Regions from separate parts of the Phenylobacterium koreense genome, predicted to be linked through region 2. Evidence: predicted binding sites of a transcription regulator. Region 2 holds the regulator's gene; the other holds the start of a gene.
The links. Region 2 encodes HrcA, which represses chaperone genes, less so after heat shock. Its sites were predicted from a motif close to GTTAGCANTCNNNNNNNNNGANTGCTAAC; they were not measured.

Region 1: groES (co-chaperone GroES) is a predicted target of HrcA. The motif match lies at 6,370-6,398, and genes of this name have one in related genera.

What each region holds. Positions count from the first base shown of each region.
Region 1 is NZ_JBEPLU010000001.1:2,070,322-2,079,061, reverse strand. Features, by position in the region: gene ABID41_RS10430 (pseudouridine synthase) at 1-1,677, opposite strand, end outside; gene tadA (tRNA adenosine(34) deaminase TadA) at 1,690-2,136, shown strand; gene ABID41_RS10420 (SDR family oxidoreductase) at 2,275-3,150, shown strand; gene ABID41_RS10415 (sulfite exporter TauE/SafE family protein) at 3,254-4,006, opposite strand; gene ABID41_RS10410 (acyl-CoA dehydrogenase family protein) at 4,148-5,461, opposite strand; gene ABID41_RS10405 (VOC family protein) at 5,858-6,241, opposite strand; gene groES (co-chaperone GroES) at 6,458-6,745, shown strand; gene groL (chaperonin GroEL) at 6,797-8,437, shown strand; gene ABID41_RS10390 (endonuclease domain-containing protein) at 8,611-8,740, opposite strand, start outside.
Region 2 is NZ_JBEPLU010000001.1:1,862,524-1,875,038, forward strand. Features, by position in the region: gene ABID41_RS09250 (YoaK family protein) at 34-684, opposite strand; gene grpE (nucleotide exchange factor GrpE) at 896-1,507, opposite strand; gene hrcA (heat-inducible transcriptional repressor HrcA) at 1,521-2,594, opposite strand; gene rph (ribonuclease PH) at 2,721-3,437, shown strand; gene ABID41_RS09270 (helicase-related protein) at 3,638-5,593, opposite strand; gene ABID41_RS09275 (VOC family protein) at 5,667-5,849, shown strand; gene ABID41_RS09280 (CitMHS family transporter) at 6,016-7,377, shown strand; gene ABID41_RS09285 (KTSC domain-containing protein) at 7,390-7,605, opposite strand; gene ABID41_RS09290 (MAPEG family protein) at 7,734-8,132, shown strand; gene ABID41_RS09295 (sulfite exporter TauE/SafE family protein) at 8,129-8,899, opposite strand; gene ABID41_RS09300 (LysE family translocator) at 9,002-9,640, shown strand; gene ABID41_RS09305 (CC0125/CC1285 family lipoprotein) at 9,722-10,303, shown strand; gene ABID41_RS09310 (bifunctional diguanylate cyclase/phosphodiesterase) at 10,368-12,515, opposite strand, start outside.

The DNA.
Region 1 (8,740 bases), 210 kb from region 2:
GCCTGGGCGCGGTCCGGAGCGCGGACCGCCCGAGCGGGGGCCACCAGCACGCGGGCCGCTCGGACGCGGACCATCATGACGAGGCCCCTCGGATCGCGGGCCAGCGGAGCGGGGCCCATCAAAGCGCGGGCCGCCAGGACCACCGCGGCCCTTGGGCGGGCCTTTCGGCGGGCCCGAACGCGGACGCGTGTCGTCGCGCGGCGGCCGGCCTTCGGCGCGCCCTTCCGGACGCCCTTCGCGCGGGGGGCGTCCCTCGCCGCGGAAGTCCGGACGCGCGGAACGCTCACCGCGGGGCGCGTCGCTGCGCGGGCCGCGCGGCGGGCCGCCCCAGGCGCGGGGCGCGTCGCCACGCCCTTCGCCGCGAGGCCCGGCGGCGCCGCGCGGGCGGGCGGGCTTGCCGTCGACATTGCGCGGGCCGCGCTCGATGAGGGTCGCGCCCTTGGTCCTCGGCCCATCGCCACGCGGCGGTCCCTCACGACGGGGGCCCTTCTCGAAGCGCTCGGTCCGGGCCGGACCCGCGGCGGCGGCGCGCGGCGGGGCCTTGCGCTTGGGGGCTGGCCGCGCGGGCGGCGGCGGAGCCAGCGGATCGCCCGGCGAATAGGTGCGGATGCTGCCCGGCGTGTCCCCCGGAATCCGCGACGAGCGGCGGCGCGGGGCCACCGGGACGGCCGGCGCCTGCTCCTCGCCTGGACGCGGCGCCCGGCGGCGCTTCACGGCCGGCGACTTGATCTCCACCTTCGGACGCGCCCAGCCTTCCTTGTAGGCCGGCTTCTTCTTGGCCTCGGCCTCGCCCTCGGGACGCGCGCCCGCGCCACGGCGGCCGGTGCCGTCATGCACCGCGTGGGCGCCGGCCGGAGCCTTCGGGGCCTTGAACGAGGGCCGGTCGCCGTTGGGCAGGTTTTCCGGCGCGATGTGCTCGGCCAGTTGCTCGCGGATCACCCGCGGGCCGACCTCCTCGATCTGGCCGATCGGCAGCGAGCCCAGCACGAACGGGCCATAGGACATGCGGATCAGCCGCCCGACCTCCAGGCCCACCGACTTCAGCACCCGGCGCACTTCGCGGTTCTTGCCCTCGGCCAGGGTGACGGTGATCCAGACGTTGGCCCCCTGCGGGCCGTCCTTGGCCTTGTCGATCTTGGCGTCGATGGGGCCGTACTTCACGCCCTCGACGGTCACGCCGTCCTGCAGCTTGTCGAGGTCGGCCTGGGTCACTCTGCCGCGGGCCCGAACCCGGTAGCGCCGCACGATTCCGGTCGTCGGCTGCTCCAGCGCCCGGGCCAGCTCGCCGTCGTTGGTCAGCAGCAGCAGGCCTTCGGAATTGATGTCCAGCCGCCCGATCGAGATCAGCCGCGGCAGGCCCGGCGGCAGGGCGTCGAACACCGTCGGCCGCCCCTGCGGGTCGCGGTGGGTCGTCAGGAGGTCCACCGGCTTGTGATAGCGGAACAGCCGCGTGGGCTCGGCGGCGTCCACCACCTCCCCGTCGACGGTCAGGATATCGCCCGGCTCCACCTTCACCGCGGGGGTGGTCAGCACCTGGCCATTGAGGGCCACACGGCCCTCCTCAATGAGTTTTTCGACATCTCGCCGAGAGGCTACGCCTGCTCGCGCCAGAGCCTTTGCGACGCGCTCACCTTGACCGGAGGCGGTCTCATCGTTTCGTTGGGGGTCGTGGATCATGATCATCGCACCATGCGCATCGCGCTCGCGGCGGCGCAAGACGCTGCGTCACGCGGAGAGACTCCTGTCGGCGCCGTCGTCGTCGATCCGGCGACGGGCAAGGTCATCGCCGTGGGCGCCAACGGCCCCATCGGGGCGCACGATCCCACCGCCCACGCCGAGATCGTCGCCCTGCGCGAGGCTGCGAAAAAGCTCGGCAATTACCGCCTGACCGACCTCACCCTGGTGGTCACCCTGGAGCCCTGCGCCATGTGCGCCGGGGCCATCAGCCACGCCCGCATCGGCCGCGTCGTCTTCGGGGCCGAAGACCCCAAGGGCGGCGCCGTCGTCCACGGCCCCCGCTTCTTCGAACAGCCCACCTGCCACTGGCGCCCCGCCGTCACCGGCGGCGTCCTGGCCGAAGAAAGCTCGGCCCTGCTGAAAAGCTTCTTCCAGGCCCGCCGCAAGAAGAAGGGCTGAGGCCGCCCTTTCCTTCCCCCTCGCCGGAGAAGGACCGAGGTCATCCCTCCCGATGACGTAGGGGCAGACGGCCCCTTGCCATCCCGCGCCCGCCCGGCCGATGATGCCCGTATAATTAGATCATTAGGAGGACTGCAGATGGGTCTGCTCGACGGCAAGGTCGCCATCATTACCGGCGCGGGCGGCGGATTGGGCGAAGCCTACGCCAAGCTTTTCGCAAAGGAGGGCGCGTCGGTCGTGGTCAACGACCTGGGCGGGCCGCGTGACGGCTCGGGCTCCGACAAGGGCGCGGCTCAGAAGGTCGTCGACGACATCATCGCGGCTGGCGGCAAGGCGGTCGCCAACGCCGACGACGTGTCCACCATGCAGGGCGGCGAGAACATCCTGAAGGCCGCCTTGGACAACTTCGGCCAGATCGACATCCTGGTCTGCAACGCCGGCATCCTGCGCGACAAGAGCTTCGCCAACACCTCCGAGCAGGACTGGGACCTGGTGGTGAAGGTCCACCTCAAGGGAACCTACTGCTGCACCATGCCGGTGTGGAAATGGATGAAGGACAACGGCAAGCCCGGCGTCATCATCATGACCTCCTCGACCTCCGGCCTCTACGGCAACTTCGGCCAGTCGAACTACGGCGCGGCCAAGGCCGGCATCTACGGCTTCATGCGCGTGCTCTCCATCGAGGGACGCAAGTACGGCATCCGCGTCATGGGCCTGGCCCCTGGCGCCTTCACCCGCATGACCGCCGACCTGCCCGGCCGCCAGGGCCAGGAACCTGACCCCATGTCGCTGCCCGAGAACGTCGCGCCCGGCGTGCTGTTCATGGCCTCCGACCTGGCCGCCGACCACACCGGCAAGGTGCTGGGCGTCTCCTCCCGCGGCGTGCGCGAGATCAAGATGGTCCAGACCGAAGGCTACAACCCCGGCCGCCCCTACACGGCCCAGGACGTCGCCGAACACGCCTCGCAGGTGTTCTTCGCCGAAACCAAGGAACGCACCGCCGCCAGCGCCTGACGGCTGGTCGTCTAACCTCATGTGTCATCCCGGTTTCGGCCACAGGCCGAAACCGGGCTCCATGAACGCCTGATGGCCGCCGTGAGCTCGCCTCACGCAGCCTTCACCCCCGCAGGAACAACTGCGCCGCCTGGACGAGGTACAGCGCCCCGATCCCGCTCACGATCCACCGCGTCCAGTTGCGGAAGTTCACGTCGCTCATCCGGTCGAGGATGCGCCCGCCCACCACCGTCCCGGCCATCGAGAGCGGGACGGCGATGGCGAACATCCACCAGGGCGGCAGGTCCTTGTTCGGATTGGTCAGCAGCGGCGTGCCGTAGACCAGGATCTTGGACAGGTGCGAGAAGACCTGGGTCGCGGCCTTGGTGGCCACGATCGCGTGCCGGGTCAGGCCGGTGCGGACGAAGAAGATGTCCAGCAGCGGGCCGGAGACCCCCGCCGTCAGGTTCAGGCCCGTCACCATCAGGCCGGAGACGAAGGCCTGGGGCGGATTGGCCGCGTCCAGCCTGATCCAGCGCTGCGGCAGCCACAGCAGGCCCGGCACCAGCCCCATCAGCAGGTAGAGCACCGGCTTGGAGGGCACGACCGAGATCAGCGCCACCACCCCCGCCGCCACGGCCGCGGCCGCTGCGTACCAGCCGACGATCCCCCAGCGAACGTGCCGGCTGTGCAGCGCCGCCCGCCAGCCGTTCGACGCCAGTTGCAGCAGCCCATGGGTCACGAAGGCGGCCGAGACCGGCATGACCAGCGGCAGCACGCCCATCAGCACCAGCCCGCCGGCCATGCCGAACACCCCCGACAGCGTCGCCGTCAAGAAGGCCGCGGCGATGACGAAGAGCGCTGCGGGCAGGGCCATCAGACGCTGGATCGGCGGATGGAGAAACTCATGCCGTCTGGGTCTACCCGCCCCAAGCGCAGCCGTCGAGCGCGTCCAGACGCCACGAAAAAGCCCCGGCGTTTCCGCCGGGGCTCTCGGTTCAGGCCTGACGCCCGAAGATCAGTTGCGGAACACCGCCGCGGTGGACGGGTCCTGCGGCATCTCGCGGAAGCGGCGGACCTCGTGGCGGCCGACCACCATGTGGTGCACCTCGTCCGGGCCGTCGGCCAGGCGCAGGGTGCGGGTCGAGGTGTACATCCGGGCCAGCGGGGTCTTCTGGGAAACGCCCAGGGCGCCGTGCATCTGGATCGCCTGGTCGATGATCTTGCAGACGCGCTCGGGCACCATCGCCTTGACCATGTGGATCCAGATCCGGGCCTCTTCGCGCGGCAGCACGTCCATCGCCTTGGCCGCCTTCAGGACCATCAGGCGCATGGCCTCGATCTCGATGCGCGCGCGGCTGACGATCTCGATATTGCCGCCGAGCTGGATGATCGGCTTGCCGAACGCCTCGCGGGTCAGGCCGCGGTTGACCAGCAGGTCGAGGGCCTTCTCGGCCTGGCCGATGGCGCGCATGCAGTGGTGGATACGGCCCGGGCCCAGGCGAAGCTGGCTGATCTCGAAGCCGCGGCCTTCGCCCAGCAGCATGTTGGAGGCCGGCACCCGCACGTTGTCGAACACGATGTGCATGTGGCCGTGCGGCGCGTCCGGATCGCCGAACACGTTCATCGGCCCGACGATCTTCAGGCCGGGCGCGTCGGTGGGCACCAGGATCTGCGACTGGCGCAGGTGCGGCGGGCCGTCCGGGCTCGTCTGCACCATGGTGATCATCACCTTGCAGCGCGGATCGCCGGCGCCGGAGATGTAGTGCTTCTCGCCGTTGATCACGTACTCGTCGCCGACCAGTGTGGCGCGGGTGTTGATGTTCTTGGCGTCGGACGAGGCGGCGTTGACCTCGGTCATGGCGAAGGCCGAGCGGATCTTGCCTTCGAGCAGCGGCTTCAGCCACTTCTCCTTCTGCTCGGGCGTGCCGACGCGCTCGAGCACTTCCATGTTGCCGGTGTCGGGCGCGGCGCAGTTCATCACTTCCGACGACATCGGGTTCTTGCCGAGTTCGACGGCGATATAGGCGTAGTCGAGGTTCGACAGGCCCTCGCCGGTGTGGGCGTCCGGCAGGAAGAAGTTCCACAAGCCCGCGGCCTTGGCCTTGTCCTTGGCCGCTTCCAGCACTTCGAGCTGGCCCGGCGCGTAGCTCCAGATGTCGGTCTTGCCTTCGCCCAGGCGATGGAATTCCTCGCTCATCGGCTGGACCACGTCCTTGATGAACTCGCGAACCTTGTTCAGCAGCGGCATGGCCTTGTCGGACATCCGCAGGTCGTTGAGCTCGTCCTGGGGGGTGAGCGTAAAGCTGGATTGGGGGCGGTCCGCGGTCATGGTCATCTGGTCTCTCCCTTGAGCGCCGGCGAAGGTCGCGCCTCGCAGTTGGAGGGCAACTCTGGACGCTTCCTTGGCGAAAATCAAACAAGCGTTTAATTTTTACGCCGTCAGGCGGAACCACGCGTCAAGCTCACGCGAAGATGCTCGCTCCAAGGTGCGCTCGACCGCCCCAAATGCGGCGTCATTTCGGTTTGCGAAGCAAGACCGGGCCCGATGGCCGGGAGAGATTTCCGGTCAGGCGTACAGCGGCGCGCGCTGGCTCAGCAGGACCATCGCCACCGCCAGGGCCAACACCGCAATCGCCGGGGAGAGTTTGAGGATCAACCGCATAGCCCGCAGATGGGAGTGACCGGTCGGTATCGCTAGGCCTCCTCGCCTCGAATTCCTCACAATTCACCCCGCGTGGCAGACGGCCTCGATGTTGTGGCCGTCGGGATCGAGGACGAAGGCCCCGTAATAGTTCGGGTGATAGTGCTCTCGCAGGCCCGGCGGGCCGTTGTCCCGGCCACCGGCGGCGATCGCCGCGGCGTAGAAGGCGTCGACGCTCGCCCGGTCCTTGGCGGTGAAGGCCACGTGCACGTGGCCGCTGGCGCTTCCGCCGGTCCCGATCCAGAAGTCCGGCCGGCCCGCTTCGCCATAGCCGGCGTGGGCCGAGCCGCCGGTCTGCTCGGGGCTCACCTCCATCACCACGCCGATGCCGAGCGGCGCCAGCGCCTGGTCGTAGAAGGCCCTCGCCGCCTTGAAGTCGCTGACGGTCAGACCAAGATGATCGAGCATGCGGGCCTCCTTGAGCTTGCCTGCGCCAGGCTTAACGCGCCGCCGGCCCGAAACTGTCAGCAGCGAGGCGGAAAAACGGCGCCCCGCGCGCTTGACTCCCCAAGGCCCCTTGCCTACCTCCGCCCTGCGTTAGCACTCAGGGGCTGCGGCTGCTAACGGCCGCGTCGCGGGGGCTGACCACCAGGCATTTCAACCGTCCCGAACGGAGACATACATATGGCGTTTCGTCCTCTGGGAGACCGCGTCCTCGTGAAGCGCGTCGAGGAAGAAGAGAAGACCAAGGGCGGGATCATCATCCCCGACACCGCCAAGGAAAAGCCGCAGGAAGGCGAAGTCGTCGCCGTCGGCCCCGGCGCCCGTGACGACAGCGGCAAGATCCACGCCCTCGACCTGAAGGCCGGCGACCGCATCCTGTTCGGCAAGTGGTCGGGCACCGAGGTCAAGATCGACGGTCAGGACCTGCTGATCATGAAGGAAAGCGACGTCCTCGGCGTGGTCGAATAACCACCCTCGACGCCTTCCCTCCCCATCCATCTCATTTGAAAGAGCAGAAAAATGGCCGCTAAAGACGTCTATTTCTCCTCCGACGCGCGCGACCGCATGCTGCGCGGCGTCAACACCCTCGCCAACGCGGTGAAGGTGACCCTCGGCCCCAAGGGCCGCAACGTCGTCATCGAAAAGTCCTTCGGCGCCCCGCGCTCGACCAAGGACGGCGTCTCGGTCGCCAAGGAAATCGAACTGGCTGACAAGTTCGAAAACCTCGGCGCCCAGCTCATCCGCGAAGTCGCCTCCAAGACCAACGACCGCGCCGGCGACGGCACCACCACCGCCACCGTGCTGGCCCAGGCCATCGTCGTCGAAGGCCTGAAGTCGGTCGCCGCCGGCATGAACCCGATGGACCTGAAGCGCGGCGTCGACAAGGCGGTCGCCAAGGTCATCGAAGAGATCAAGGGTTCGGCCAAGAAGGTCACCACCAACTCGGAAATCGCTCAGGTCGGCACCATCTCGGCCAACGGCGACACCGAAGTCGGTGAAATGATCGCCAAGGCCATGGCCAAGGTCGGCAACGAAGGCGTCATCACCGTCGAAGAAGCCAAGAGCCTGGAAACCGAACTCGACGTCGTCGAGGGGATGCAGTTCGACCGCGGCTACCTGTCGCCGTACTTCATCACCAACGCCGACAAGATGGAAGTCGAGCTCGACGAGCCGCTCATCCTGCTCTTCGAAAAGAAGGTCTCCTCGCTGCAGCCGCTGCTGCCGGTGCTGGAAGCCGTGGTCCAGTCGGGCCGCCCGCTGCTCATCATCGCTGAAGACGTCGAAGGCGAAGCCCTGGCCACCCTGGTGGTCAACAAGCTCCGCGGCGGCCTGAAGGTCGCGGCCGTCAAGGCGCCGGGCTTCGGCGACCGCCGCAAGGCCATGCTGGAAGACATCGCCATCCTGACCGGCGGCGAGCTGATCAGCGAAGACCTGGGCATCAAGCTCGAGAACGTCACCCTCGACATGCTCGGCCGCGCCAAGAAGGTCTCGATCACCAAGGACGACACCACCATCGTGGATGGCGTCGGCGCCAAGGACGCGATCGAAGCCCGCATCGGCCAGATCAAGCGTCAGATCGAAGAAACCACCTCCGACTACGACAAGGAAAAGCTGCAAGAGCGTCTGGCCAAGCTGGCCGGCGGCGTCGCGGTCATCCGCGTCGGCGGCGCGACCGAAGTCGAAGTGAAGGAAAAGAAGGACCGCGTCGACGACGCCCTGAACGCCACCCGCGCTGCGGTGGAAGAAGGCATTGTCCCCGGCGGCGGCGTGGCCCTGCTGAAGGCCTCCAAGATCCTCGACGGCCTGAAGGGCGACAACTCCGACCAGGACGCCGGCGTCGCCATCGTGCGCCGCGCCCTGCAGGCCCCGATCCGTCAGATCGTGGAAAACGCCGGGGTCGAAGGCTCGATCGTGGTCGGCAAGATCCTCGAGAACGACTCGGCGACCTTCGGCTTCAACGCCCAGACCGAGCAGTACGTCGACCTGGTCCAGGACGGCGTCATCGACCCGGCCAAGGTCGTCCGCACCGCCCTGCAGGACGCCGCCTCGGTGTCGGGCCTGCTGATCACCACGGAAGCGGCGATCGTCGAAAGCCCGAAGAAGAACGCGGCCCCGGCCGGCATGCCCGACATGGGCGGCATGGGCGGCATGGACTTCTAAGTCCGACGCTCAGGCGCAAATGACGAAGGGCGGGACCGCAAGGCCCCGCCCTTTTTCTTTTGCCGCAGACCCCCACCCTGGCGGCTCCGCCGCCGTCCCTCCCCACGAGGGGGAGGGAAATTAACGCCCCTCTTCTCCCTCCCCTTCATGGGGAGGGACAGATCGCGCAGCGATCAGGGTGGGGCCTGCCGAGCCGGCCGTCGTACCAACGCATCCGACACCGCATCCATCACCTCGCCGACGTCGCCCATCACCGTCCCGGCCCAGAAGCGCATCACCTCGAATCCCTCCCGGCGCAGCACG
Region 2 (12,515 bases):
CAAACTGCAGGTTGTGATCGGCAACCCCTCGGATCAATCCGAAACCTGCGCCTGGGTCCGGGTCTCCTCGGGAATGGCGGCGCTGGCCATCAGGGTCAGGAAGCCCATCAGGCCGGCGGCGATCCACAGCGCCTGGGCGCCCAGGCGGTCGAAGGCGACCGCCCCGAGGGCCGCGCCGCTGATCAGGCCGAACCAGAGGATGAAGGGCGAGACCCAGGCGGTGAAGTTGCGGTCGAGCACCGCGGCGGTCAGGCCCTTGCCCAACTTGACCAGGGCGCCGGTCATGTAGGTCACCCCGAACCGCACCTCGCCGTTCGAAGCGAAGACCGTGTTCTCCGCGCCCATGGCGAAGGCGAGCAGGAAGATCGCGGCCGGGTGCGCCTTGTCCGGGCTGATCGCGGCGGCGATGACCAGCAGCAGGGTCACGAAGCCGAGCACGGCCGGCGCCCGGCGCGGAGCCTTGCGCCCCACGACGGCGCCGGCGGAAACGCCGAGCACGAAGCTGCCGATCAGGCCCAGCGCCAGGAAGGCCGAGGGCGAACCCTCGGCCAGGCTGACCGCCAGGCGCGTCGAGTTGCCGCTCATGAACGAGACGAAGAAGCCGCCGGTGATCAGGAAGCCGACGCCGTCCACGAAGCCGGCCACGGTCGAGAGGCCGGACGCGAGGGCGCGCTCGCGGTACATAAGGTGTTTCAGCTTACGCTCTCCGGGAACTCTTTCGCTTGGAACTCTGCTTCCGGCTCGTCATGGCCGGGCCGTCGGGCCCCCGGGCCATCCATGGACGCCGAGGGTCGCCGGAGACGGTCGTGTTTATGGATCCCCGGCACGCTGGCGCGGCCGGGGATGACGATCTGAAGAGAGCGGAACGAAGGCGTCACGCCGGGGAGCTCGACTCTTACGCCTTGGTGTCCACCGAGCCGCCGGACTCGCCGCCGCCAGCGGCGTAGGGGTTGGCGCCCGATGCGCCGTCGCCGCCGGAGGGAGCCTCGCCGCCCGAGCCCTTGGCCGCGACCACCACCATGGCCGGGCGGATCAGGCGGCCGAGCAGCTCGTAGCCCGGCTGCAGCACCTGGATCACGCCGCCGGCGGCGACCTCGGCCGAGGGCTGCTCCATCATCGCCTGGTGCTGGTGGGGGTCGAACTTCTCGCCCTTGGCCGGGTCGATCTTCTTGAGGCCGTTGTTCTCGAAGGCGGTCATGAGCGACTTGTGGGTCATCTCCATGCCGACCACGAAGTTCTTCACCGCCGGATCGTCGACCGGGGAGGCCAGGGCGCGGTCCAGGGTGTCGGCGACGGCCAGCAGGTCGCGGCCGAACTTCTGGATAGCGAAGGCGCGCGCGTCGTTGGCCTCGCGCTCAGCGCGGCGCTTGGAGTTCTCGGCGTCGGCGGCCACGCGCAGGACCTGGTCCTTGAGGGCCTGGTTCTCGGCGCGCAGGGCGATGAGTTCATCGGCCGCGGCGTCCGCCACTTCGTTCACTTCTTCGGCCGGCGTTTGATCGTCGGACATTTTCTCTGTTCCTCTACGCTTTCGTCACCTGGGACAGCACCCGGGCGGTATAGTCCACCAACGGGATCACCCTGGCATAATTCAGGCGCGCCGGGCCAATCACGCCGATCGCCCCGAGCACCTTCTGTCGGCCCGTCATATAGGGCGCGGCGATCACGGCGGAACCCGAAAGCGAAAACAGCCGTGTCTCGGCGCCGATGAAGATGCGCACGCCCTGGGCCTGGCGCACGTCATCCAGCAAACCGATCAACTGTTCCTTTTGTTCGAGATCGTCGAACAGCATGCGCACGCGCTCGAGGTCGTCCAGCGCCTGGCGGTCGCCCAGCAGGTTGGCGCGGCCGCGCACGATCAGGGCCCGGCCCTCGTCCTCGCCGCCGCCGCTCCAGGCGGCCATGCCCTCTTCGACCAGCCGCGCGGCGGTCTCGTTGAGCTGGCGGCGCGCAGCCTCCAGCTCGCCGCGGATCTCCACGCCCGCCTCCACCAGGGTGCGGCCGCGCAGCCGGGCGTTCATGAAGTTGGACGCCTCCTGCAGCGAGGAGGGCGTGACGCCGGCCGCCAGCCGCATCAGCCGGTTCTCCACCGCCCCGTCCTCGAAGACCATGATCGCCAGGGCCTGCTCGGCCGAGAGGGCGACGAACTCCACGTGCTTGACGCCCGCGTCCCGGGCCGGGGTGACGACGATGCCGGCCCCGCCGGCCAGGCCCGAGAGGATGGCCGAGGCCTCGTTCAGCGCCTCCTCGAAATTGCGTCCCTTGGTCGCCAGCCGCACGTCGATCTCGCGGCGCTCGTCCTCGGGCAGGTCGCCGACCTCCAGCAGGCCGTCGACGAACAGCCGCAGGCCCGCATGGGTGGGGATGCGCCCGGCGCTGACGTGCGGCGCGCCCAGCAGGCCCAGATGGGTCAGGTCCTGCATGGTGTTGCGGATCGAGGCGGGGGAAAGGTGGACCCCGCCCTTGGAGAGGGTGCGCGAGCCGACCGGCTCCCCGGTCTCCAGATAGCCCTCCACGACCCGGCGGAAGATGTCGCGCGCCCGCTCGTCCAGCTCGGCGAGCGACGGGCCGGGGGAAAGCAGCGGGTGGGTCACCACGGGTAGGTCACGATGGGCAGGTCGGGGGGGCGGCGCAGCTCGGTCAGGGCCATGGACGGAACCTCTCGCATCTAGGATAAGCCGCCCGACGCAAGACGCCAGACCCCTTCCGTTTCAAGGACCACCATGCGCCCCTCCGACCGCACCGCCGACATGCTCCGCCCCGTGACGCTGGAAGTGGGGGTCAACCGCTATGCGGAGGGCTCGTGCCTGGCGAGCTTCGGCCACACCAAGGTGCTGATCACCGCCAGCGTCGAGGACCGGGTGCCCGGCTTCATGCGCGGCCGCGGCGTGGGCTGGGTGACGGCCGAGTACGGCATGCTGCCGCGCGCGACCCACACCCGCGGCCGGCGCGAGGCCTCGGAGGGCAAGCAGTCGGGCCGCACCCAGGAGATCCAGCGGCTGATCGGCCGCTCCATGCGCGCGGTGGTGGACCCGGTGGCCCTGGGCGAGCGCCAGGTCTCCATCGACTGCGACGTGATCCAGGCCGACGGCGGCACCCGCACCGCGGCCATCACCGGCGCCTGGGTGGCCCTGCGCATGGCGACCCGCTACCTCCTGGACGAGGGCGTGATCACCAAGGACCCGATCCTCGACCAGGTGGCGGCGATCTCCTGCGGCGTCTTCAAGGGCATCCCGGTGCTTGACCTGGAATACGAAGAGGACTCCAACGCCGAGGCCGACGCCAACTTCGTGCTGACCGGCAAGGGCGACATCGTCGAGATCCAGGCGACCGGCGAAAAGCGTGGGTTCACGCAAGGCGAGTTCGAGGCGCTGTTCTCGCTGGCCCGCAAGGGGATCGGGGAGCTTTGCGAGGTGCAGCGGGCGGTGACTGGCGGGTAGGCTGGGCGAGAGGCGGGGCCGAGACAGCGGGTAATCGACCTGCTGAGCATCCGCTTAGAAGGCGGTTGTCTCGTTCGGCCTCGCAGGTTCACCGGTGGGCTCGTAGCGGACCTTGGGACGGACCGCTCCATGTCCGCACGCGAAGCTGGCCCCCTCAGTACACGAGGCTTGGGCGTTGAAAGCTCCGCAGCGAGCCTCGTCTACGCGGCCACCTTCACGAGACCCAGGCCTTGAATCTCATCCAAAATGACCCGGCTTAATCGCAGCGGTGTAACGTCCAGGTCGCGGAGCCACGCCCTGGCTTCAGCCACGCCAAGCTCAGAATTTGGAAAATGTGGCTCGAGCGCTGCAGCCGCGATGCGCGACAGGCCCAGCTCCATAAACGACCAACCTGAACGCGTTGAGACACCCAATTCCAGCGCGAGGGGGAAATCGAAGATCTCCTTTACCCGGTCACCGCGACCAGTATGGCGCAACGCGTGGCTAAGCACGTCTACGTATGCCTTGCCCAACTGAACGTATTGGAAGCGGATCACATCCTCGATCAACTCGAACTCCTTCCGAATGACATCATTGATGTCGGTCGGCTTGGGCGGTCGCTTCCTAGTTTTGGGGTTTCGCATGAGCTCCTCTTCGTACTCCTTGAGCTTCTTCTTGCGGCCGCGCTCGGCTCTCTTGATGGCATCCGCCAAGAGCGCGGGATATGGCTTGCCCTGCATCCACTTGACGGCGACTCCCGCGACAAGGATGGGGAACCTACTCGCGGAAAGGTTCACCAGCCGCTGAACCCTCATGAAAATGGATTCGTAGGCCTCTTTCGCCGCCAAGTAGTCGTGCGGATTTCGAGGAATGAGAGTGTCGATCTCATCATTGGAAATCTTGGCGACTAGCTCGTTGAAGAGGCGCTTGAGACCGAATGGATCGATCGTCCAGTTTGTCGCGAGGAGGGAGGCCGGTAGTGCAATCTCCTCGCTCGCTCGCTCCGCAGCTTCGACTAGGTCCCCGCGCTTCTGCAGATCGATGGATTTGAGAGACCGCTCTGCGAAGATTTCTATGTCGCCGCGTGCGGCCCGGGCGATGAGGAGGCCGGCCGCCGCCCGCACGTTGGCAATCTCGTCGTTTCCCGGAAGTTGCCGTGGCAACTCCCCCGAAAGTGCCTGCAGAATGTCGTCTCGGCGCTCGGTCGCCACCTTCGAAAAAGCTGGCTCAATTCGAAAGCCTACGAACTTGTTCATTGGCCGTTCGGGCCAGTCATCATAGTCGACCAGGAACACGTTACCAACGATATCTGCCTTCATGCGGCCGGCACGCCCCGCGAAATTCCAAAGCGCTGCCGGCTCCAGTCGTGAGCTCGTCCCTCGTGTCGGAGTGTCTATGAACACGTTGCGTGCAGGTAGATTGACGCCCTGAAAGAGTGTCGTCGTGCAAACTAGGTAATTGAGGGCTCCGGACTTGAAGGCACTTTCAATCCCCTCTCTTAAGAGGGTTGGCATCTTGCCATAGTGGAAAGCCACGCCTCGCCGCACCAAGCCGCTCAGGGAATAGCGCGGATGAATATGCTTTTCGATAAACTCAGCTAGGTCGCGGAGCTGGTTGTTGTCTTGGTCCTTGCAGTCCTGAAAGAGCTGCAGCGCTACGTTTTCCGCGTCTTTAGGGCCAGTCGCGTAAACCAGCGAGCCGCCTGTTCTGCCAAGCTCAAGGGCAACTGCTGCAAGCCGGTTGGCCGGCAAATCAAAGCCTCGCTGGCTTTGCAAAGTCCCCAATGCGACCGACCCAAGCGCTGTTAGAAGCCGCAGCTTCAAGCTGCGGGGTTCGGCAGCCTTGCTAACCAGGATCCGGTTCTGAATGACGGACGGCAGGAGAGACACCGAAGGCTGAAGTTTTTTAATGCCGACAGCTTGGGCGACGTCATCGAAGCCCTCTGCTCCAGGGGCTAGAAAGATGACCCTCGTCTTGTCTTTGCGAGCCACCGCCTGCTCAAGGCATTCCTGCAGGATCATGCCTCTGGCGCCGTCCGAAAGGTTTTGCGCCTCGTCCACAACGATGAGGTCGAACTCGATGTTAGACACGGCAAGAAGAACCTGAAGCCGCTCCTGGGTGAGGATGAAGACTTGCTGGTCGGGATTGGTTGGATCGATGGTCGGGACCGTCGTCACGCGTACATGCTCCGAAGTGGCGAGCCGCCGCTGAACAGAGGCATATACTTCTGAAAGTAAGGCGCGGGTCACCCTGGCGCACAACGTCCCCAGCCGCGAGGCGGTGGACGCGGTCTTCGCCCAGGCGGTGTCGGTGGGCGCAAGGCCGGTGAAGCCGCCGCAGGAGGTCTTCTGGGGCGGCTATTCCGGCTATTTCGCCGATCCGGACGGGTATCTGTGGGAGGTGGCGCACAACCCGTTCACGGACCTGACCTGAGCCGCCGGCGCCGGCGGCGCGGAGGCCCGGGGCGCCGTCCCGGTCCCCATTCGTGTCTCGCGATCCGCGCCGGCTTGGTGCAAGACCAGGCGGCGAACCCGGCGCGGTCATGGACGCCGGGGCGGTTCGTCAGGGTGGGGGTGGAGTCTTGGGCGCGTCGGGGGTGATGCTTTCGGTCATGGGTTTCGCCATGGTCGCGACGTTCATGACGCTGATCATGACGCGGCGGCTGACGCCCCTGGTGGCCCTGATCTCGGTTCCGATCATCTTCGGCCTGCTGGCGGGCTTCGGGAGCGACCTGGGGCCGATGATGCTGGACGGCATCAGCAAGATCGCGCCGACCGGCGTGCTGCTGATGTTCGCCATCCTCTATTTCGGGCTGATGATCGATTCCGGCCTGTTCGACCCGCTGGTCGGCCTGCTGCTGCGGCTGGTGCACGGCGACCCGGTGAAGATCGTGGTCGGGACGGTGGTGCTGGCGACCCTGGTCTCGCTCGATGGGGACGGCTCCACCACCTACATGATCACCGTCGCGGCCCTGCTGCCGCTCTATCGGCGGATGGGGCTCAACCCGCTGATCATGGCCTGCCTGGTCATGCTGTCGAGCGGGCTGATGAACCTGACGCCCTGGGGCGGGCCGACCGCGCGGGTGGCCACCGCCCTGCAGGTCGAGGCCGCGGAGATCTTCCTGCCGATGATCCCGGCCATGGCGATCACCTTCGTCTGGCTGCTGGCGCTGGCCTATTTCTACGGCCGCCACGAGCGCCGGCGGCTCGGGTCGCTGAGGCTGGGCGAGGAGGCGCCCGTCTTCGGCGAGGGGCTCGCCGGTGACGCCGGCGTCGACGAGATCGTCGACGTGGGCCATGGCGGGTTCACCGTCTCCTCGGACATCGCCGCGCGCCGGCCGCGGCTGATCTGGTTCAACGCCGTGCTGACGGCGGCCCTGATGGCGCTGCTGGTGCTGGGCGTGATGCCGCTGCCGGTGCTGTTCATGGCCGCCTTCTGCGTCGCGGGCGTGGTCAACTATCCCAGCATCGCCGAGCAGAAGGCGCGGGTGGCGGCGCACTCGGCCAATGTCATGGCGGTGGTCTCGCTGATCTTCGCGGCCGGGATCTTCACCGGCATCCTCAACGGCACCGGGATGGTCGAGCACATGTCGCGCAGCCTGCTGGCGGTGATCCCGCCGGCGCTGGGCCCGTACATGGCGCCGATCACCGGGCTGATCAGCCTGCCGATGACCTTCTTCGTCTCCAACGACGCCTTCTATTTCGGCATGGCGCCGATCCTGGCCGAGACCGCCTCGCACTACGGGATCAGCGCCCAGGCCATCGGCCGCGCTTCGCTGGTCGGCCAGCCCCTGCACCTGCTGAGCCCGCTGGTGCCCTCGACCTATCTGCTGGTCAGCCTGGCCGGGGTGGAGTTCGGCGAGCACCAGAAGTTCACCGCCCGCTGGGCGGTGGCGACCTCGCTGGTGATGCTGGTCGCCGCCATGGCGGTCGGGGCCTTCCCGCTGGTCGCCGGACGGTGACGCGTCCGGGTTTCACCCGGGCTCGGCGTCGACCTTGTTGTAGGGGTACTGGTCGCGGATCTCGTAGGCGAAGAACTGGCCTTTGGAGTCGGCTTCCAGGAAACTTCGGTGCACCTCGCCGGGGACGCCGACATAGACGTAGCGGTCGCCGTCTATGAAGGTGACGAAGAGCTTGGCGCGCTCGGCGTCGTAGGACACATCGCGGATGGCTTCGGAGTCGACCTGCATGGCGGGGCCTCCCAATCTTCCGTGGACCCGGTATTAGCGCGAGGGGCTAAGGACGGTTCCGTGCGCCCCTTCGCCGTGCCAAGCTGAACCGGACGCGGGCTTACGGCGCAAGGCCGTGGGGAGGGAACATGCAACCGCACAGCTATGTGGCCTTGGTCACCATCGCCGCCGTACTGGTCTATCTATGGATGGGGATCCGGGTCGGACGGGCGCGGGTGAAGAGCGGGGTGGCCGCCCCGGCCATGACCGGCGACCCGGTGCTCGAGCGGCACATCCGGGTGCACTACAACACCCTGGAATGGCTGCCGGCGTTCCTGGTGGGGCTGTGGCTGTTCGCCATCTACTGGAACGAGCTCTTCGCCGCCGCCATGGGCGTGGTGTGGATCGTCGGGCGGATCGTCTACGCCCTGGGTTATGTGGCCGATCCGAAGAAGCGCGAGGCGGGCTTCCTGATCCACCTCCTGGCGACGGCGGTGCTGCTGCTGGGCGCGGCGGGCAGGATCGGCTGGACGGCTTTCGCAGGTTAGCGGAACAGCACGATGGCCTGGGAGATCGCCAGGCCCGTGACCACCAGGCCGACCACCCAGGTGAGCGCCCGCAGCGGCATGACCTTGGTCATCCAGCCGGCGATCGGGGCGGCGACCACCCCGCCGGCGATCAGGCCGAGCACCGACCAGAGGTGCTCGGCGAGGCCCTCGGTGCGCCAGTGGCCGCTGACCAGGGCGGCGAGGAAGGCGGCGGACACCGCTGCGGCGACGAAGGCCTCCGCCGCGTTGGTGGTGCCGATCGCCTTGCGCGGGTCGGCGCCCGAACCGAGCAGGGTGGAGGTCACCACCGGCCCCCAGCCGCCGCCGCCGACGGCGTCGAAGAAGCCGCCGACCAGGCCCAGCGGGAGGGGCGACTTCCAGGAGAACGGCTTGGGCCGCACGCCCTTCCAGGCTCGGTAGAGGATGACGAGGCCCATCAGGCCCAGCCAGGCGACCACATAGGGTTTGATGGCGTCGCCATCGACCGAGGTCAGCAGGTAGGTGCCGGCCACGCCGCCCACGACGCCGCCGGCCGCCAGCAGCACCAGCAGCCGCCAGTCCACGTTGCGGTGAGCGATGTGCGAGATCGCCGAGGCCGCCCCGGTGAACACCTTGGCCGCATGCACGCTCGCAGAGGCGCTCGCCGGCGGCACGCCGTTGGCCAGCAGCACCGTCGTTGACACGACGCCGTAGGCCATGCCCAGCGCACCGTCGACGATCTGGGCCGCAAAGCCCACAGCGCCGTATAGCCAGAATTCAGGACTCATCGCCCCTCCACATCGCAGGGCGCATTCGCAGAGCTTCCCCAGGGAGGCAATGGGGATTACCTCGGGGCGGAATCAGCATTTCTGCGTCAGGCCCCTCCCACGATGGCTCTTCCGGTCGATCCCGCGCGCTACGCCGCCTTCCTGACGGTGATGGCGGTAATGGCGATCACGCCTGGGCCGGCGAACCTGTTTTCCATCGCCACGGGCGCGCAGCGCGGCAATGTGGCGGCGCTGATCGGCGTGGCGGGCATGAACACCGCGACCCTGGTCTGGTTCGCCGCCGCGGCGCTGGGGCTGGGCGCGCTGATCCTGGCGTTCCCGCAGGTCTTTCACCTGCTGGCGTTCGGCGGGGCGGCCTATATCGCCTGGCTGGGGCTGAAGTCGCTGAAGGGCGCGTTCGAGGCGCGCGAGCCGGCCGGACACGCAGAGGCGCGGCGGGGCAGGTCGGCCTTCCTGGACGGGTTCGCGGTGCAGATCGCCAATCCGAAGGCGATCCTCTTCTTCACCGCCGTGCTGCCGCCGTTCCTCGACCCGGCCCGGCCGCTGCCGGCCCAGCTCGCGGCCTTCGCCTGCGCGACGCTCAGCCTCGATGTCCTGGCGATGAGCGCCTATGGCCTGGGTGGCGCGGCGATGGCCGCAAGGATGAACGAGCCGCGTTTCCGCAAGGGATTCTCCGTCGTCGTCGGCCTGCTGCTGATGACCGCGGCGGTGTTGATCGCGCTCAAGGCTGGGCAAGCGTAACAAGCGCAACCATAATTGTGTCCAGGTGTTTTCGTCTGGTGCAGTCCTCCCCCGCGTCCGGGGATTTTCGGGTCCGAAGTCATGTCACGCAAATCCGTCGCCATCATCGCGAGCCTTGCGCTCGCCGGCCTGGCAGCCGCCTGCACCACGGCCACGCCCTATCAGCCCAACATTCCTGGCCAGCAGGTCTCGGGCGGCTATTCCGAGCAGCAGATCGAAGCCAACCGGTTCCGGGTCAATTTCGCCGGCAACAGCCTGACCTCGCGTGAAACCGTCGAGGGCTATCTGCTCTATCGGGCGGCCGAACTGACCGTCCAGCAGGGTTTCGACTGGTTCTCCATCGTCGACCGCAGCACCGAGGCGGACCGCCGGACCTATATCGAGCGCGATCCGTTCTTCAGCCCCTGGTACGGCCCGGCCTACGGCTACTGGCGTCCGTCCTGGCGCTATTACGGCGGCGGCTTTGGCTGGCGCACCTGGGATCCCTACTGGGGCTCGCCTTTCTGGAGCGACAGCGTCGACGTGCGCACGGTGACCAAGTTCGAAGCCAGCGCCGAGATCGTCATGCATCGCGGCGCCAAGCCGGCCGACGATCCGCGCGCCTTCGACGCCCGGGCGGTGGTGAACAATCTCGGCCCGCGGATCGTCCGTCCGGCGGGTTGAGGTTTCCGAGCCGGAGTTGGGCCATGGCCCTGTCGTGAGGGGGGACGCGCTCCCACAGAGGGGACTAGCGGTGGCTGGTTAGGCGTGCGGGGGCTTCTTCCTCGTCGGCCGCGAGAGGCGCTGGGCGGCCGATGGCGTAGCCTTGCACTTCGGCGCAGGCCTCAGCGCGGAGGAATTCGAGCTGTTCAGGGGTTTCCACGCCCTCGGCGGTGACGGGGATGTCGAGGCTGCGGCCAAGGCTCAGCACCGCCCGTACGATCGCCGTGGCGCGGTCGTGCCGGTGGATGTTCTCCACGAAGCTCTTGTCGATCTTGATCTTGTCGAACGGGAACGACTGCAGGGTCGAGAGCGACGAGAAGCCGGTGCCGAAGTCGTCCATGGCGATGCGCACGCCCAGCGCCTTCAGCCGGCGCAGGTTGCCCAGGGCCCGCTGGAAGTCCTTGAAGAGCGCGGTCTCGGTGATCTCGAGCTCGAGGCGCGAGGGGTTCAAGCCGGTTTCCACGAGGACACTGTGCACCAGGGCCGGCAGGTCCGGCTGATGCAATTGCACCGGCGAGAGGTTGACCGCGATTCTCAAGGGATTGTCCCAGGCCGCGGCGTCGGCGCAGGCCTGGCGCAGCACCCATTCGCCTAGCGGCAGGATCAGGCCGCTCTCCTCGGCGATCGGGATGAACTCCATGGGCGGCAGCAGGCCGCGGACCGGGTGTCGCCAGCGGACCAGGGCCTCGAAGCCGCAGACTGCGCCGTCCTCGGCCCGGGCCAGCGGCTGGTAGTGCAGCACCAGTTCGTCGGTGGCGATCGCTTCGCGCAGCTCCCGCGCCAGGCCCCGACGCTCGCGGATGGACTCGTCCATCTCGCGCTTGAAAAAGGCGTAGACGCCCCGGCCGCTGTCCTTGGCCCGATAGAGGGCCATGTCGGCCTTGGCGAGCAGCGCGCCGCCGGTGTCGCCGTCGTGGGGATAGAGGCTGACGCCCAGGCTGGCGCCGATGCGCAGGTTCTGGTCGCGGTAAAGCACCGGCGTGCTCAGAGTCTCCAGCAGGGTCGAGCAGAGCTCGGCGGCCGCGGTGGGCTGGTGGCCCGCGCCGATCTGGATCACCACGAACTCGTCGCCGCCCAGGCGCGCGGCGAAGGACGGGGCGGTCACCGTGCGCCGCAGGCGCTCGGCAGTCGCGGTCAGCACGGCGTCGCCGGCCTGGTGGCCATGCAGGTCGTTGGCTTCCTTGAAGTGGTCGAGGTCGATGCAGATGACCGCCAGGGCCTCGCCGGAGGCCGCCGCCTGCTCGAGCGCCTGGCTCAGGCGCTTCTGCATGGCATTGCGGTTGCCGAGGCCCGTGAGGCCGTCGTGCTCGGCCAGATAGCGGATTTTCTCCTCGGCGGTCCGGCGCTCGCGCAGGTCGCGGACGGCCAGCACGGTCAGGTCCTCGGCCGCCTCGCCCTTGCCGGGCTCGAGGACGCGGGCGAAGGCCTCGACGGGGATTTCCGCGCCGCCGCCGACGGGCCGCAGGCGTCCCTCGCGCCGGCCCTCGACCGGCAGGCCGTCGAAGTCGAGCATCTCGGTCAGCGGCCGGTCGACCAGGTCGTCGATCTGGGCGGCGGAGATGGCGCAGAAGGCGGCGTTGGCGTCCTGGATGCGGTCGCCGCGGACCACCACTATGCCTTCATAAGCGGCGTCGGCCAGGCGACGGAGCCGGTTCAGGGCCTGGGCGTTGGCCGCGCCCTCGATGAGCACGGCGGCCAGGCCCCCCAGCATGATGAGGCCGACGATCAGGGTGACGGCCAGGGTCATCATCACCGAGGACAGCATCTGGCCCGGGACCTGGATGCTGCTGTCGGGGATGACGGTGATGGCCGCCATGCCGCCGAAATGGACGGCGCAGATCGAGAGGGTGAGCAGCAGGCCTGCGATGACCTGACGCTCGGCGCTGTGGGCTCGCTGGGCCTTCCACATGGCGGCGGCGGCAAGCGCGGCCCCGATGGCGATGGAGGCGGCGACCAGGGAGAGATCCCGGCTCAGCCGGCCCTCGGTCACATAGCCCGACATGCCGACATAGTGCATCGCCGCGATCCCGAGCCCGGCCAGCATGCCGGCCACGGCGCGGGTCGGCGGCGTGCGCGCCACGGCGGCGGCGGCGAAGGCCGCGCCCATGAACAGCACGGCGACGAGCAGCGAGGCGAGGGTCCCTCCTGGCAGGAAGCCGGAGGGCAGGCCCGT